DNA from 2 places in the Leucobacter sp. gxy201 genome. Region 1 is predicted to be linked to the other one. Evidence: predicted binding sites of a transcription regulator. Region 1 holds the regulator's gene; the other holds the start of a gene.
The links. The regulator HspR, encoded in region 1, represses chaperone genes until heat shock. The targets are predictions, from matches to a motif close to AAGTTGAGTCNNNNNGACTCAACTT.

Region 1 (7,549 bases):
TCGTGCTCGTCGGCGGCTCGACCCGCATGCCCGCGGTCACCGAGCTCGTGAAGCAGCTCACCGGCGGCCGCGAGCCCAACAAGGGCGTGAACCCGGATGAGGTCGTCGCCGTCGGCGCAGCCCTCCAGGCCGGCGTGCTGAAGGGCGAGCGCAAGGACGTTCTGCTCATCGACGTGACCCCCCTGTCGCTCGGCATCGAGACCAAGGGCGGCATCATGACGAAGCTCATCGAGCGCAACACCGCCATTCCGACGAAGCGCAGCGAGACCTTCACCACCGCCGAGGACAACCAGCCCTCGGTCGCCATCCAGGTCTTCCAGGGCGAGCGCGAGTTCACCCGCGACAACAAGAATCTCGGCACCTTCGAGCTCACCGGCATCGCGCCGGCTCCCCGCGGCATCCCGCAGGTCGAGGTGACCTTCGACATCGACGCCAACGGCATCGTGCAGGTCTCGGCGAAGGACAAGGGCACCGGCCAGGAGCAGACCATCACGATCTCGGGCGGCTCGACCCTCTCGAAGGAGGACATCGAGCGCATGGTGCGCGAAGCCGAGGAGCACGCCGCCGAGGACAAGAAGCGCCGCGAGACCGCCGAGCAGCGCAACCAGGCCGAGCAGCTGGCCTACTCGACCGAGAAGCTCATCAGCGAGAACGAGGACAAGCTGCCCGAGGACGTCAAGACCGAGGTGCAGGGCGATCTCGACGAGCTGAAGCAGGCGCTCGCGGGCGACGACGAGGATGCGGTGAAGGCCGCGTCCGAGAAGCTCGGCCAGAGCCAGACGAAGCTCGGCGAGGCCATCTACGCCCAGGCGCAGGCCGAGGCCCCCGAGGCCGGCGCCACCGCCGAGGAGTCGAACGATGACGACGTGGTCGACGCAGAGGTCGTCGAGGACGAGGAGTCGAAGTAACCATGGCTGAACAGGAACAGCACATTCCCGGCGAAGAGCCCCGTGACGTTCCTGCTGCAGGGTCGGAAGAGGAGAACTCTTCCGGCCCTGTGCCGCAGCAGGGGGCCGAGAACGCCGAAGACGGCCTGACCGTCGAAGACATCCTGGGCGCGGAGCAGAACGCGGACGCGGCCGAGGCCGATGCGGCGGAGGCCGACGAGAATCTCTCGGACGAGGAGAAGTCGTACCTCGAAGATCTGCGCCGTCTGACCGCCGAGTACGCGAACTACCGCAAGCGCACCGAGGCGAACGCCGTGCTCGAGAAGCAGCGCGCGGTCGCCGCGGCCGTGTCGCCGCTGCTCACGGTGCTCGACGACCTCGACCGCGCCGACCAGCACGGCGACCTGGTCGAGGGGTCGGCGTTCGCAACGATCGCGCAGAAGCTGCGCGGCGTCGTGGAGCGCCTCGGTCTCGAGGGCTTCGGCGAGAAGGGCGAGCCCTTCGACCCGCAGGTGCACGAGGCGATCGCCCAGGTGCCGGTCCCCGGCACCGAGGAGCATGTCGTGCTCGACGTGATCGAGCGGGGGTACCGCATCGGCGAAGTCGAGCTGCGCCCCGCCAAGGTAGCGGTGGCGGTGGGGGCAGATGGCTAGTCAGGATTGGCTCGAGAAAGACTTCTACCGCACCCTCGGCGTCTCGAAGGCGGCAAGCGAGGCTGAGATCAAGAAGGCCTACCGCAAACTCGCGCGCAAGTACCACCCCGATTCCAACCCGGGCGATGCCACGGCCGAGACCAAGTTCAAAGAGATCAGCGAGGCGTACGCCGTGCTCTCCGACACGGAGGAGCGGGCGGAGTACGACCAGATCCGAGCCATGGGCGCCGGCGGCGCCCGCTTCACGGCGGGCGGCGGCGGGAGCCAGGGCTTCGAGGACATCTTCGGCGGCATGTTCGGGGGCGGCCATCGCGGCGGCGCCCAGTTCGGCGGGCAGCCGGGCGGGTTCCGCACCGGCGGTCAGGGCTACGACGACATCTTCAACATGTTCGGCGGCGGGGCGCCTCGAGGCCCTCAGCCCGGGCGCGACATCCAGGCCTCGACCACGCTCGACTTCGAGACGGCGGTGGGCGGCCAGACGGTGACGCTCCAGGCGCCCGGCGGCCCGGTCAAGGTGAAGATCCCTGCCGGGGTCGCCGATGGTCAGAAGATCAAGGTGCGCGGCAAGGGCGAACCGAGCCCGAACGGCGGCTCGGCCGGCGACATCATCGTCACGGTGCACGTGCGCAAGCACCCCGTATTCGAGCGCGACGGCCAGAACCTGCGCCTCAAGCTGCCGGTGACCTTCTCGGAGGCCGCACTCGGCGCGACCGTCGAAGTGCCGACGCTCGGCGAGGGCACTGTGAAGCTGCGCGTGCAGCCGGGCACTCCGAGCGGCCGCGTACTGCGCGTCAAGGGGCGCGGCGTGAAGAGCGCGAAGGGCACCGGCGATCTGCTCGCCGAGGTCCAGATCGTGGTCCCCTCGCACCTCTCCGACGCGGCGCGCGAGGCCCTCGAGGCCTTCCGCGACGTTGAACCGAACGAGAATCCGCGCGAGGATCTGTATGCACGTGTGCGAGGCGCCTGAGCGCCCGGCACGCCCCGAATGAAAGACAGGTGAGCCCCATGGCCGACCCCCAGCTCGATCGCTACACTCCGGTGTTCGCCATCGCGGCGGCGGCGGGGCTCGCCGAGATGCACCCGCAGACGCTGCGGCAGTACGACCGTATCGGGCTCGTCACGCCGCAGCGTACGCGGGGCAACACCCGCCGATACTCGCTGCACGACGTCGCGCGTCTGCGCGAGGTCGCCCGGCTCTCGGCCGAAGGGCTGAGCCTCGAGGGCATCCGCCGGGTCATCCAGCTCGAAGACCGCGTGCGCATGCTCGAGGGGCAGGTCAGGGATCTCGAACGCGCCCTCTCGGAGGAGCGCATGCAGCGGCCCGATCGCCGGGTGTTCGCGGCCGGCGCTGCGGGCGGCGAGGTCGTCACGCTTCGACGCGGCACCCGTGTGCGCCGCAACGCCGAGGTCGTGGTGTGGAGGCCGTGAACCTCGAGCACCTGCTGGCGCAGCTCTCGCGGAAGCCCGACGTCGATGCGCCGGAGCTGCAGGCCCACGACGCGGCCGACGAACTGATCCTCGACACCGCGGCCGCAGACGTGCGGGCGGCCGGGCCCGGCGAGGTCGTCGTGATCGGCGACCGACACGGGGCGCTGACGCTCGGCGCTATCGCCGTGCTCGGCGCGCGCCGGGTGCGCAGCCATCAGGACCCGCTGCTCGGCGAGCGCGCGGTCGCGGCGAATGCGGCGCGCCTCGGTCTCTCAGACGACATCGCGGCCCACGGACTCGACGCCTCGCTGCTGTCGGGCGCCCGCGTCGTGCTGCTGCAGCTGCCGCGCAGCCTCGACGCGCTCGACGAGATCGCGTGGTCGATCGCCCGGTGGGCGACGCCCGAGGTGCGCGTCATCGCGGGCGGGCGGGTGAAGCACATGACGCGCACCCAGAACGAGGTGCTCGGGCGGTACTTCGACGAGGTGGCCGCCGGGCTCGGGCGGCGCAAGGCCCGCGTGCTCACCGCCTCGGCTCCGGCCTCGGACTCCGGCCCCGCACCATTCCCCCGATGGGGTACCGACCCCGACCTCCCCTTCCGCGTCGCCGCGTTCGGCGCGACCTTCGGTGGCGCGACCCTCGATCACGGCAGCCGACTGCTGCTCGCGGGTCTCGACGGGGCGCCCGCCGCGCGCCGGGTCGTCGATCTCGGCTGCGGCAACGGTTCGCTCGCCGTATCGGCGGCGCTGCGGCTGCCGCATGCGCAGGTTCTCGCAACCGATCAGTCGGTCGCCGCGGTCGCCGCGACCCGGCTCACCGCCGAAGCGGCTGGCGTTGCGGAGCGCATCGACATCCACCGGGCCGATGCGCTGGAGGCCGTGCCCGACGGCTGGGCCGAGCTGATCCTGCTGAACCCGCCGTTCCACACGGGCGCCGCAGTGCACGCGGGCGTGGGTCATCGGCTCATCCGGGCCTGCGGCCGCGCGCTCGCGCCGGGCGGCGAACTGCGCATCGTCTTCAACTCGCACCTGCGCTACCGTCCCCTCGTCGAACGCACGGTCGGCCCGGTCGAGCAGATCGCGCGCGATCGCACCTACACGGTGCTGGCGGCGCGGCGCCGGTGATCCCTGGGGCGCTCGCTGTACAGCGGCGCTCTCGGGAACGCCCCTCGATGATGATCGATCAGTGCACAAGCGGCCGAGGGCAAGATCGCGCGACTGTGCGTGCATGCACATACGACGTGCGGTAAATCGTCTTGCCAGCCCCGCGCCCAGGCAAGAAGCTGGGGTGAGCTTCGGTCGGTCGAAGATCTACGTTTCAGCTACAAGGAGGTAGCAGTGGCCGTAAGGGAACAGCAGGTCGAGACGGGCAGCGCGCTCAAGCGCACGCTGCGCCGCGTCGTCATCGCATCGATGGCGGGCACCGTGGTCGAGTGGTACGAGTTCTTCCTGTACACGACAGCGGCGACGCTCGTGTTCAACAAGATCTTCTTCCCGCAGACCGGCGATCCGCTCGATGGAGTGATCGCCGCGTTCGTCACCTATGCCGTCGGGTTCATCGCCCGCCCGCTGGGAGGCGTGGTATTCGGGTACTTCGGCGACCGCTACGGGCGCAAGCACCTGCTGCAGGTCGCCATCGTCATGGTCGGTGCGACCACCTTCCTCATGGGGTGCCTGCCGACCTTCGACACCATCCAGTACTGGGCGCCGGCGCTGCTCGTCGCGCTGCGGTTCATCCAGGGCTTCGCCGTCGGCGGCGAGTGGGGCGGGGCGGTGCTGCTCGTGGCGGAGCACTCGCCGAACGACAGCCGCGGATTCTGGGCGAGCTGGCCGCAGGCCGCGCTCCCGCTCGGCAACCTCCTCGCGACGATCGTGCTGTGGGTGCTGTCGTGGTCGCTCTCCGATGCGCAGTTCCTCTCGTGGGGCTGGCGTATCGGATTCTGGCTGTCGGTGATCATCGTCGCAGTCGGATACTACGTGCGCACGAAGGTCAACGACGCCCCGATCTTCACCGAGACGAAGCAGATCGAGGTGGTGCGTCAGAAGCGCACGAACGGGCTCGTCGACGTCTTCCGCCAGTACCCCCGCCAGGTGTTCACCGCGATGGGTCTGCGGTTCGCGGAGAACATCATGTACTACCTGGTCGTGACCTTCTCGATCACCTACCTGTCCATCCACCGCGGGATGGATACGACCTCGATCCTGAGCTTCCTGCTGCTGGCGCATGCGATCCAGTTCTTCGCGATCCCCGTCATCGGTCGGCTCGGAGACCGTCTCGGCCGTCGGCCGGTCTACGGCGCGGGCGTCGTGCTCTCCGCCGCCTGGGGCTTCATCGCATTCCCGCTCTTCAATACCGAGAATCCGGTGCTGATCGTCATCGCTATCACGCTCGGCCTACTGCTGCACGGCACGATGTACGCCGGGCAGCCGTCGATCATGGCCGAGATGTTCCCGACTCGCATGCGCTACTCGGGCGTCTCGCTCGGATACCAGGTCACGTCGATCGTCGCCGGCTCGGTGGCGCCGATCATCGCGGCGGCCCTGCTGCGCGAATTCGGTTCAGGAGTACCCGTGGCGATCTACCTCGCATTCGCCTGCGCGATCTCCCTCGTCGCGGTGATCGTCATGCGCGAGACCCGGGGCATCGACCTGAAGGAGCTCGACCGGGAGGATCTCGCGAAGTACGGCGAGTACGGCGAGTACGGCGAGTAGGGCGGTCGGCCGCCCGAAGACGACGGAACCGAACGGCGGTGCGTATCGGGGCGGGGCGGACTCCCGCCCCGATACGCTGTTACGGCAGCGCGGGCGCCGATGCCCTGTCGTCGACGTAGGACTGCGTCTGGTCGATCAGGGCGCGCAGACAGAGCGCGACGGCAGGTTTGCGCAGATTGTCTTCGCGTGCGACGGCCCAATAGTCGGCCCGGTGCTCGTAGTCGTCGGGCAGCACCGGGACGAGCGACGGGTGCTCGTGGGCGAGGAAGTGCGGCAGGATGCCGATGCCCGCGGACGCCGCCGTCGCCGCGACGTGGGCGAACACGCTCGTCGAGCTGATGGTCGGCAGCGACTTCGGCAGGCCCTTGCGGGCCGCATCGAGATCGTCGACCTGCAGGGCCGAGTCGACGTAGAAGATGAGCCGGTGCTGCGCGAGATCGGCGATCGACCGGGGTGCGCCGTGGGACTCGAGGTACGCGGGAGTGGCGTACAGCGCGAGCCGGTAGGAGGCGATGTGCGCCGCGATCGCATTATGGACATGCGGTTTGCCGACGACGACCTCGATATCGACGCCCGAGCGGTGCTGTCGCACCGGTTGCGTCGCCGCCAGCACGTCGAAGTCGATGTCGGGGTGCGTGCTCTGCAGCGCGGTGCAGACCGGCACGACGCACGATGCGCCGAATGCGTCGGGAGTGGCGATGCGCACGAGGCCGCCCACGGCGTCGGGTCGATCGTGCGCGACGAGCCTGCTCATCGCGGCCTCCATCTCCTCGGCCGCGCGGAGCGCGATGAGACCGAGCTGGGTGGGTTCCCACCCGCCGGGAGTGCGCACCAGCACGCGGTCGCCGAGGCTCGCTTCGAGCGACGACAGGCGTCGGGACACGGTGGAGTGATTGACGCCGAGCGCATCGGCGGCTGCAGTGTAGCGGCCGAGCCGTGCGACGGCGAGCAGCGTCATGAGTGCTTCGGGGGCGAGGTCGGGGCGGATGTCTGCCATACCTCGATTGTGCATTCATGCACAGTTGTATTGCAAGATTCGACCGTATCCGTGTATTGATTAACGGTTGCGCGGTCGGCATGCTGAATGCATTGCAGAAGCTGTCGAGGAGGACAAATGGCAACGATCGCGTGGGTGGGGCTCGGCAATATGGGTTCCCGTATGAGTCAGCACCTCATCAGGGCCGGCCACCGGGTCGTCGGCTTCGACCTCAACGATGCCGCGCTCGCGCAGGCCGTCGCGGTCGGTGTCGAAGCGGCCGGGTCGGTCGCGGAGGCCGTGGTTGGGGCCGAAGCCGTGATCACCATGCTGCCGAAGGGCGAGCACGTGCGCAGCGTCTACGACGGCGAGGCCGGCATCTGGGCCCATGCCCCGAAGGATGCGGTGCTCTTCGACTCCTCCACCGTCGATATCGAGACATCCCAGTGGTGCCACGACGAGTCCCGGGCGAGAGGGTTCGCATTCGTCGATGCTCCGGTCTCCGGCGGCACGGCAGGTGCGGCCGACGGAACTCTGGCGTTCATGCTCGGCGGCGACTCCGAGCAGGTGCTCCGGGTGCGCGAGATCATCGAACCGATGGCGGGCAACGTCTTCGTCGCGGGCGGTCCGACCGCCGGTATCGCCGCCAAGATCGTCAACAACATGATGCTGTTCATCGCGCTGCAGGCGTGCGCCGAGGGCTCTCAGCTCGCCGAGCGTCTCGGTCTCGACGCGAAGACCTTCTGGGACATCGCCTCCGCCTCCTCGGGCCGTTCCTGGCCGCAGCAGGTGTGGTATCCGGTTCCCGGGGTCATCGAGCGCGCGGCGGCGAATCACAACTTCGACGCGGCGTTCAGCGCGAACCTCGCCCGCAAGGATATCGGCCTCGCGCTC
Region 2 (7,549 bases), on a different contig from region 1:
GGCCCTGACCGTCGGTGAGCCTGCCGTCGTCGAGCACCTGCAACAGCACGTCGAACACCTCGGGGTGCGCCTTCTCGACCTCGTCGAGCAGCACGACCGAGTACGGCCGGCGCCTGACGGCCTCGGTGAGCTGACCGCCCTGCTCGTAGCCGACGTACCCGGGAGGGGCGCCGACGAGGCGCGACACCGAGTGCTTCTCGCCGTACTCCGACATGTCGATGCGCACCATGGCGTGCTCGTCGTCGAAGAGGAACTCGGCGAGGGCCTTCGCGAGCTCGGTCTTGCCGACGCCGGTGGGGCCGAGGAAGAGGAAGGAGCCGGTCGGCCGGTTGGGGTCGGCGATGCCCGCCCGCGTGCGGCGCACCGCGTCGGCGACCGCACGCACGGCGTCGTTCTGGCCGATGAGCCGCTTGCCGAGCTCGCTCTCGAGCGCGAGCAGCTTCTCGGTCTCGCCCTGCATGAGGCGGCCGACCGGGATGCCGGTCCACGCCGCGACCACGCCCGCGATATCCTCATCGGTCACCTGGTCGTTCACCATGCGCGGCTCGCCGTCGCCCGCCGCGGCGCCTGCCTCTTCGGCGTGCTCGGCCTCGATGAGCTGCTTCTGGATGACGGGGATCTCGCCGTAGAGCAGTTTCGACGCTTTCTCGAGGTTGCCGTCGCGCTGGGCCACCTCGGCCTGCATGCGCAGCTGGTCGAGCTTCTCGCGCAGTTCGCCGACGCGGTTCAGCGAGGCGCGCTCGCGCTCCCACCGCTCCTCGAGCACGTCGAGCTCGCGCTGGCGCGCCGCGAGGTCGTCGCGCAGCTTCGCGAGGCGATCCTTCGAGGCCTCGTCCTTCTCCTTCTTGAGCGCCATCTCCTCGAGCTTCATGCGGTCGACGGCGCGGCGGCGCTCGTCGATCTCGATGGGGGCCGAGTCGATCTCCATGCGCAGGCGCGACGCCGCCTCGTCGATCAGGTCGATCGCCTTGTCGGGGAGCTGCCGCGCCGTGATGTAGCGGTTCGAGAGCGCAGCCGCGGCGACGAGCGCCGAGTCGGCGATGGTGACCTTGTGGTGGGCCTCGTAGCGCTCCTTCAGCCCGCGCAGAATGGCCACGGTGTCTTCGACCGTGGGCTCCCCCACGTACACCTGTTGGAAGCGCCGTTCGAGCGCCGCGTCCTTCTCGATGTATTCGCGGTACTCGTCGAGGGTGGTCGCGCCGATGAGGCGCAGTTCGCCGCGCGCGAGCATGGGCTTCAGCATCTGAGATGCCGCGACCGACGATTCGCCGCCGCCCGCGCCCATGAGCGTGTGCAGTTCGTCGATGAAGGTGATGAACTTGCCGTCGGAGTCCTTGATCTCCTGCAGCACGGCCTTCATGCGCTCCTCGAACTCGCCGCGGTACTTCGCGCCCGCGATGAGCGCCGAGATGTCGAGCGAGATGAGCTCCTTGTCCTTCAGGGACTCGGCGACGTCTCCCGCGACGATGCGCTGGGCGAGGCCTTCGACGACGGCGGTCTTGCCGACGCCGGGTTCGCCGATGAGCACCGGGTTGTTCTTCGTGCGGCGGGTGAGCACCTGGCTCACACGGCGGATCTCGGAATCGCGGCCGATGACGGGGTCGAGCCCGCCGGAACGCGCGACCTCGGTGAGGTTGACGCCGAACTGCTCGAGCGCGCTCTGCTCGCCGCCTTCGCCCTGGGCGGGCTGCCAATTCGCCTGCATGCGGGGGTCCTTTCGTTCAGCAGACGCCTGCGATCGGGCCGCTCAACGCACCCGAATCACAAACTTGAGTGATAATGACTCAAGTTTATGCGAGTGCGCGAATTTTCGCCAGGGATCGCCCCTCGCGCTAGCTGTGAGTTCGCCCGTCGCACCCCGATACCGCGGAACCCGGCGCCGCTCGCGCGCATCACGCCTGCCGGGCCGCGGCGCGCTCGCTCATACGGCCCGTCGCGAAGCCGACGGGCACGAGCAGCGCCCAGCACAGCTGCGCCCAGTTCGGGCCGGCGAGATAGGCGACGGGGATCGACGCCGCGAACACCGCGATCTGCGCGACGAGGTCGAAGCGCGCCGCCCGCACCGCCCGCGGGGCGAGGCGCTCCTCGAGCAGGCCGCGGGCCCGCCCGATCTCGACGGTGACGCCCTGCGAGGCGATCGCGAGCGCCACGTTCACCGCGTAGATCGCGGTGGGCAGCGGGTACTCAGAGATCTCGGGGTCGCTGATGCCCTGCGTCGTGAACGCGATGAACACGATGAGCCCGGCGGTGACGAGATTCGATGCGATCACCGCGCTGTCGAAGGCGCGGAACTTCGCGAGAACCGAGGTGTTCGCGCGCCAGAAGATGGCGATCACGATGAAGCTGATCACGAAGCCGAGCAGTTGCGACCCGAGCCCGCCCGAGAGCAGCGTCGCCAGGTCGGTCCACTCGGCCGCCGGCGGCAGGTCGATATTCGCGATGAGTAGCGTGATCGCGAACCCGTAGATGGCGTCGAAGAAGCCGAGCCCGCGCCCGAACTCGGCGCCCTCGCGCCCGAAGACCTGCTCGGCCATGCCGCCCCCTCGCGTATCCGTTGACACGAGAATACGCTCGGGGCGGAACAATGGGTCGCATATCGGGGTTCCGGGACAGGGATCCCCACAATATGCGACCCATCGTCGCCGCAGCGCGGGTGCGGGCCCGCGATTGCAGCCGCTACGAGTCGAAGCCGATGTCGGTGCTGCGTCTGCGATGCCGCTCTCGGCCTACTTCGCCGCGGTCTCCGCAGCCTCCGCGGCGTCCTCGGCTTCGATGAGGCTGCGGAAGTGCGCGTGCATGCGGGCCGGATCGGCCTCGCGGCCGGTGACGAGCCGGAAGGTGTCGACCGCCTGGCCGACGGCCATGTGCCCGCCGTGCATCGTGCGGCAGCCGACCTCGCGGGCGGTGCGCAGCAGCTCGGTCTCGAGCGGCCGGTAGACGATGTCGGCGACCCAGTGGCGGGGGCGCAGCAGCGAGGGATCGAGCGGCGTGCCGGGGTGGTGGTCCATACCGATGGGCGTGCAGTTGACGACGCCGTCGCCGGTCTCGAGCAGCTCGGGAAGCCATTCGGGCCCGGCGGCGCGCACCGGGCGGCCGTGGCGGACCTCGAGCTCGGCGGCGAGCGCGCCGGCCCGCTCGGCGTCGAGGTCGACGATGACGAGGTCTGCGGCGCCGAGGCGCAGCAGCGCATCGGAGACGGCGGAGCCCGCCCCGCCAGCGCCGAGCTGCACGACGCTTCCGGTGGCGGCGCCCGGGAGGGCCTCGCGGAAAGCGCGCTCGAAGCCCGTAGTGTCGGTGTTGTAGCCGATGCGCCCCTCGGGCGTGAGGAGCACGGTATTGACGGCGCCCAGCCCCTCGGCGACGGGGTCGAGCCGGCCGAGCAGCGGAATGACGTCGCGCTTGCAGGGGTGGGTGATGTTGAGGGCGTCGAAGCCGAGGCGCTCGGCCCAATCGAGGATCTCGGGGAGGCGCTCCGGCTCGAGATCGAGCGCGGTGAGGTCGATCGGCCGGTAGACGAGGGCGATGCCCTGCTCCCGCCCCTCGCGCATGTGCATCGGGGGCGTGAGCGACGGAGTGGTGCCCGTGCCGACGAGGCCCATGAGGATCACATTCTTGGGGGGCACGGCCACTCCTTCGTTCGCGGTGCAGTATCGACCGGAGTGCTCTCCGATAGATACTCGGCAGTACATTATGTACTAACCAGTGAGTTAATGCTCCCGGGTCTCCGGCGTTCTTGTCAAGCCTAGTAAATTAACTATCCGGTTGGTACATTATGGGCATGCGCACCTCCATCGCCACTGTCTGCCTGTCAGGCGGTCTCGCCGAGAAGCTCCATGCCTGCGCCGCTGCAGGCTTCGACGGCGTCGAGATCATGGACTCCGACCTCGTCGCCGCCGCCGAGTCGCCCGAAGAGATCCGTGCACTGTGCGCGCGCCTGGGGCTCACGATCGATCTCTTCCAGCCGTTCCGCGACTTCGAGGGCGTGACCTCCGAGCTGCTCGCCGACAACCTGCGGCGGGCCCGCGCGAAGTTCGAGGTCATGCAGCGGCTCGGCGCAGAGATGGTGCTGCTGTGCAGCAACGTCGCCACCGCCACGATCGCCGACCCCGAGGTCGCCGCCGAGCAGCTCGCAGCCCTCGCCGACGTCGCCGCCGAATACGGCATCTCCATCGCATACGAGGCCCTCGCCTGGGGCAAGTACGTCAACGACTACCGCGACGCCTGGCGCATCGTCGAGAAGGCCGACCGCCCGAACCTCGGCATCTGCCTCGACAGCTTCCACGTGCTCTCGCGCGGGCACGACCCGGCCGAGATCGAGGAGATCGCCGCCGATAAGCTCTTCTTCCTGCAGCTCGCCGACGCCCCGTCGATGGACATGGACGTGCTGTCGTGGAGCCGCCACCACCGCCTCTTCCCCGGCGAGGGCGACTTCGACCTCATCCGGTTCCTCTCGCACGTCATGCTCGCCGGCTACCGCGGGCCGCTCTCGCTCGAGGTCTTCAACGACACCTTCCGCCAGACCGACACCGCTCGCACCGCGGCGCACGCGATCCGCTCGCTGCGCTGGCTCTACGACCGCACCGCGGCGCGGCACGGCTGGACCGAGCTGCAGATCGACCCGCCGCAGCCGCCGCGGGCGATCGACTTCGTCGAGATCGCGGGCGAAGACCTCTCCGGCGTCGAGCAGACGCTCGAGCAGCTCGGCTTCGTCTTCAGCGGCGGCCACCGCACCAAGGCCGTGCATCTGTGGCGCGCCGGGCGGGCGAACCTGATCCTGACCGAGAAGCCCCGGGCCCGAGACGCGCACCTCGCCGGCATCGGCTTCGAGGTCGACGATGCGGCATCCGCGGCGCGGCGGGCCGTCTCGATCGGCGCTCCGCCCGTCTTCCGGCGCACTCGCTCGGGCGATGCCGAACTGCCTGCGGTCGCCGCCCCCGACGGCACCGAGATCTTCTGGAACTCGCGCACGGCGGCGGAGTCGTGGCTCTCGGAGTTCGAGGGCGGCCAGGACGCCGACGCGCACGACCTCGAGGGCATCATCGACCACATCAACGTCGCCTACCCCTGGCAGGAGTTCGACGAGGCGGTGCTCTTCAACACGAGCACCCTCGCCCTCGACGCGGAGCCGCCCGCCGATGTGCCCGGGCCCCTCGGCCTCGTGCGCAGCCAGGTCATGCGCACCGCCGACGGCGCGGTACGGCTCGCGATGAACCTCGCCCCGCCCACGGCGCCGCTCCTCCCCCGCCACATCGCGGTGCGCGTCGACGACGCGATCGGCGTCGCCCGCCGAGCGCGCGCGGCCGGGCTGGTGTTCCTCAACATGCCCGACAACTACTACGACGATCTCGAGGCCCGCTTCGGCCTCGCTCCCGCACTGCTCGACGAACTGCGCGAACTCGACCTGCTCTACGACCAGGGCGCCGACGGCGCCTTCGTGCACTTCTACACCCCGGTCATCGGCGAGATCTTCATCGAGATCGTGGAGCGGCGGGGCGGCTACGACGGATACGGCGCCGCGAGCGCGCCGGTTCGCCTCGCGGCGCAGCGGGAACACGGGAAGCGGTAGTCGCGCACGGTCGAGAGGCGCGGTGGAAATTCGTCGTTGAATTAGTTGGGGTACTGATCATATACTGCTCATGACAGCCGAGCCGAAGGAGCCTCATCATGCAGCAGCACTACCGCGACGGTTTTTATCCCGGTGAGCCGACGATCCACCCGCACCCCGTGCAGACCGGCCCACGCGCGCCACTGAGCACCGCTGGCCGCATCGACGAGGTCGACGTGCTCATCGCGGGCAGCGGCCCCGCGGGCCTCATGCTCTCGGCCTATCTCTCGCAGTTCCCCGACATCACGACCCGCATCGTCGAGCGTCGCGACGGCCGCCTGCTGCTCGGGCAGGCCGACGGCATCGCCTGCCGCACGGTCGAGACCTTCGAGGCGTTCGGCCTCGCGCAGAAGCTGCTCGAGGAGGCGTACTGGGTCAACGAGACGGTCTTCTGGCGCCCGGCGGAGGGCGACCGCGGCGACATCGCCCGCACCGGCCGCATCCAGGACGTGGCGGACAACCTCAGCGAGTTCCCGCACGTCATCGTCAATCAGGCGCGCATCAACGATTACCTGCTCGACTTCATGGCGCGTTCGACCACGCGCCTCGAACCCGACTACGGTCTCGAGCTCGTCACCCTCGAGGTCGACCGCTCCGCGGAGCACCCCGTGACCGCGACTCTGCGCGATACGGCGAGCGGTGACGAGCGCACCGTGCGCGCCAAGTACCTCGTCGGCACCGAGGGCGCGCGCAGCAACGTGCGCAAGGCCATCGGCCGCAGTCTGCACGGCGATGCCGCCGGGCACGCCTGGGGCGTGATGGACGTGCTGGTGAACACCGACTTCCCCGACATCCGCAAGAAGGCCGCGATCCAATCGGCCGACCACGGCAGCATCCTGCTCATTCCGCGCGAGGGCGGCAATCTGGTGCGCCTCTACGTCGACCTCGGCGAGATCGACGAGAGCACGCGCGCCGAAGTACGCACCCGCAGCGCCGAGGATCTGCAGCGCACCGCGAACCAGGTGCTGCACCCCTACACCCTCGACGTCAAGGAGACGGTGTGGTGGTCGATCTACGAAGTGGCGCAGCGGGTCACCGACGGCTTCGACGACGTCGCGGGCCGCCCCGAGGCCGCCGATGCCGAGCCGCGCGTCTTCATCGCTGGCGACGCCTGCCACACGCACAGCGCCAAGGCCGGCCAGGGCATGAACGTGTCGATGCAGGACACGCTGAACCTCGGGTGGAAGCTCGCCGCGGTGCTGCGCGGGCAGGCGAAGCCCGAACTGCTCGAGACCTACTCGGAAGAGCGCCAGCCGGTCGCCCAGCATCTCATCGATTTCGATCGCGAATGGTCGGCGATGATGGCCGCGGGCCCGCGCGACCCGGAGCACCCCGAGCGCGGCGGCGTCGACCCGGCCGAGCTGCAGGAGTACTTCGTCAGGGCCGGTCAGTACACCGCCGGCTTCGGCGTGCAGTACACGGAAGACGCGAGCGCGAAGATCTCGCTCACCGGCACGACCGCGCACCAGTCGCTCGCGACCGGTTACGAGGTGGGCCGCCGCTTCCACTCGGCCCCCGTCACCCGCGTCGCCGATGCCTATCGCGGCGAGCTCGGCCATGTGCATCGCGCCGATGGCCGCTGGCGCCTCTACCTCTTCGCCGATGCGGCGGAGGAGCGCTTCGCGTCGCTCTGCGACTGGCTCGAGAACGACCCCGCATCGCCGATCGTCGCGCACACCCCTGCGGGCGCCGATATCGACTCGGTCATCGACGTGCGCGGTGTGCTGCAGCGCCCGCACCACGAGATCGACGTGCGCGAGCTGCCGGCCCTGCTGCGGCCGACGAGCGGCCGCTACGGCCTCATCGACCACGAGAAGGCGTTCAGCGCGATCAGCCGCGAGAACAACCTCGACGCCGTACGCGACATCTTCGAGCTGCGCGGCATCGACCGCGAGCAGGGCTGCGCCGTGCTCGTACGCCCCGACCAGTACGTCGCGCAGGTGC

Region 2: NHL51_RS04465 (ATP-dependent Clp protease ATP-binding subunit) is a predicted target of HspR. The motif match lies at 1,767-1,791, and genes of this name have one in related genera.

What each region holds. Positions count from the first base shown of each region.
Region 1 covers NZ_JAMXWS010000004.1:130,816-138,364, forward strand. Annotated here, with positions in the region: gene dnaK (molecular chaperone DnaK) at 1-908, shown strand, start outside; gene NHL51_RS07910 (nucleotide exchange factor GrpE) at 911-1,540, shown strand; gene NHL51_RS07915 (DnaJ C-terminal domain-containing protein) at 1,533-2,507, shown strand; gene NHL51_RS07920 (heat shock protein transcriptional repressor HspR) at 2,546-2,968, shown strand; gene NHL51_RS07925 (class I SAM-dependent methyltransferase) at 2,965-4,092, shown strand; gene NHL51_RS07930 (MFS transporter) at 4,381-5,679, shown strand; gene NHL51_RS07935 (LysR family transcriptional regulator) at 5,759-6,676, opposite strand; gene NHL51_RS07940 (NAD(P)-dependent oxidoreductase) at 6,794-7,549, shown strand, end outside.
Region 2 covers NZ_JAMXWS010000002.1:347,704-355,252, forward strand. Annotated here, with positions in the region: gene NHL51_RS04465 (ATP-dependent Clp protease ATP-binding subunit) at 1-1,705, opposite strand, end outside; gene NHL51_RS04470 (TMEM175 family protein) at 1,893-2,534, opposite strand; gene NHL51_RS04475 (shikimate dehydrogenase) at 2,727-3,599, opposite strand; gene NHL51_RS04480 (TIM barrel protein) at 3,779-5,566, shown strand; gene NHL51_RS04485 (FAD-dependent monooxygenase) at 5,665-7,549, shown strand, end outside.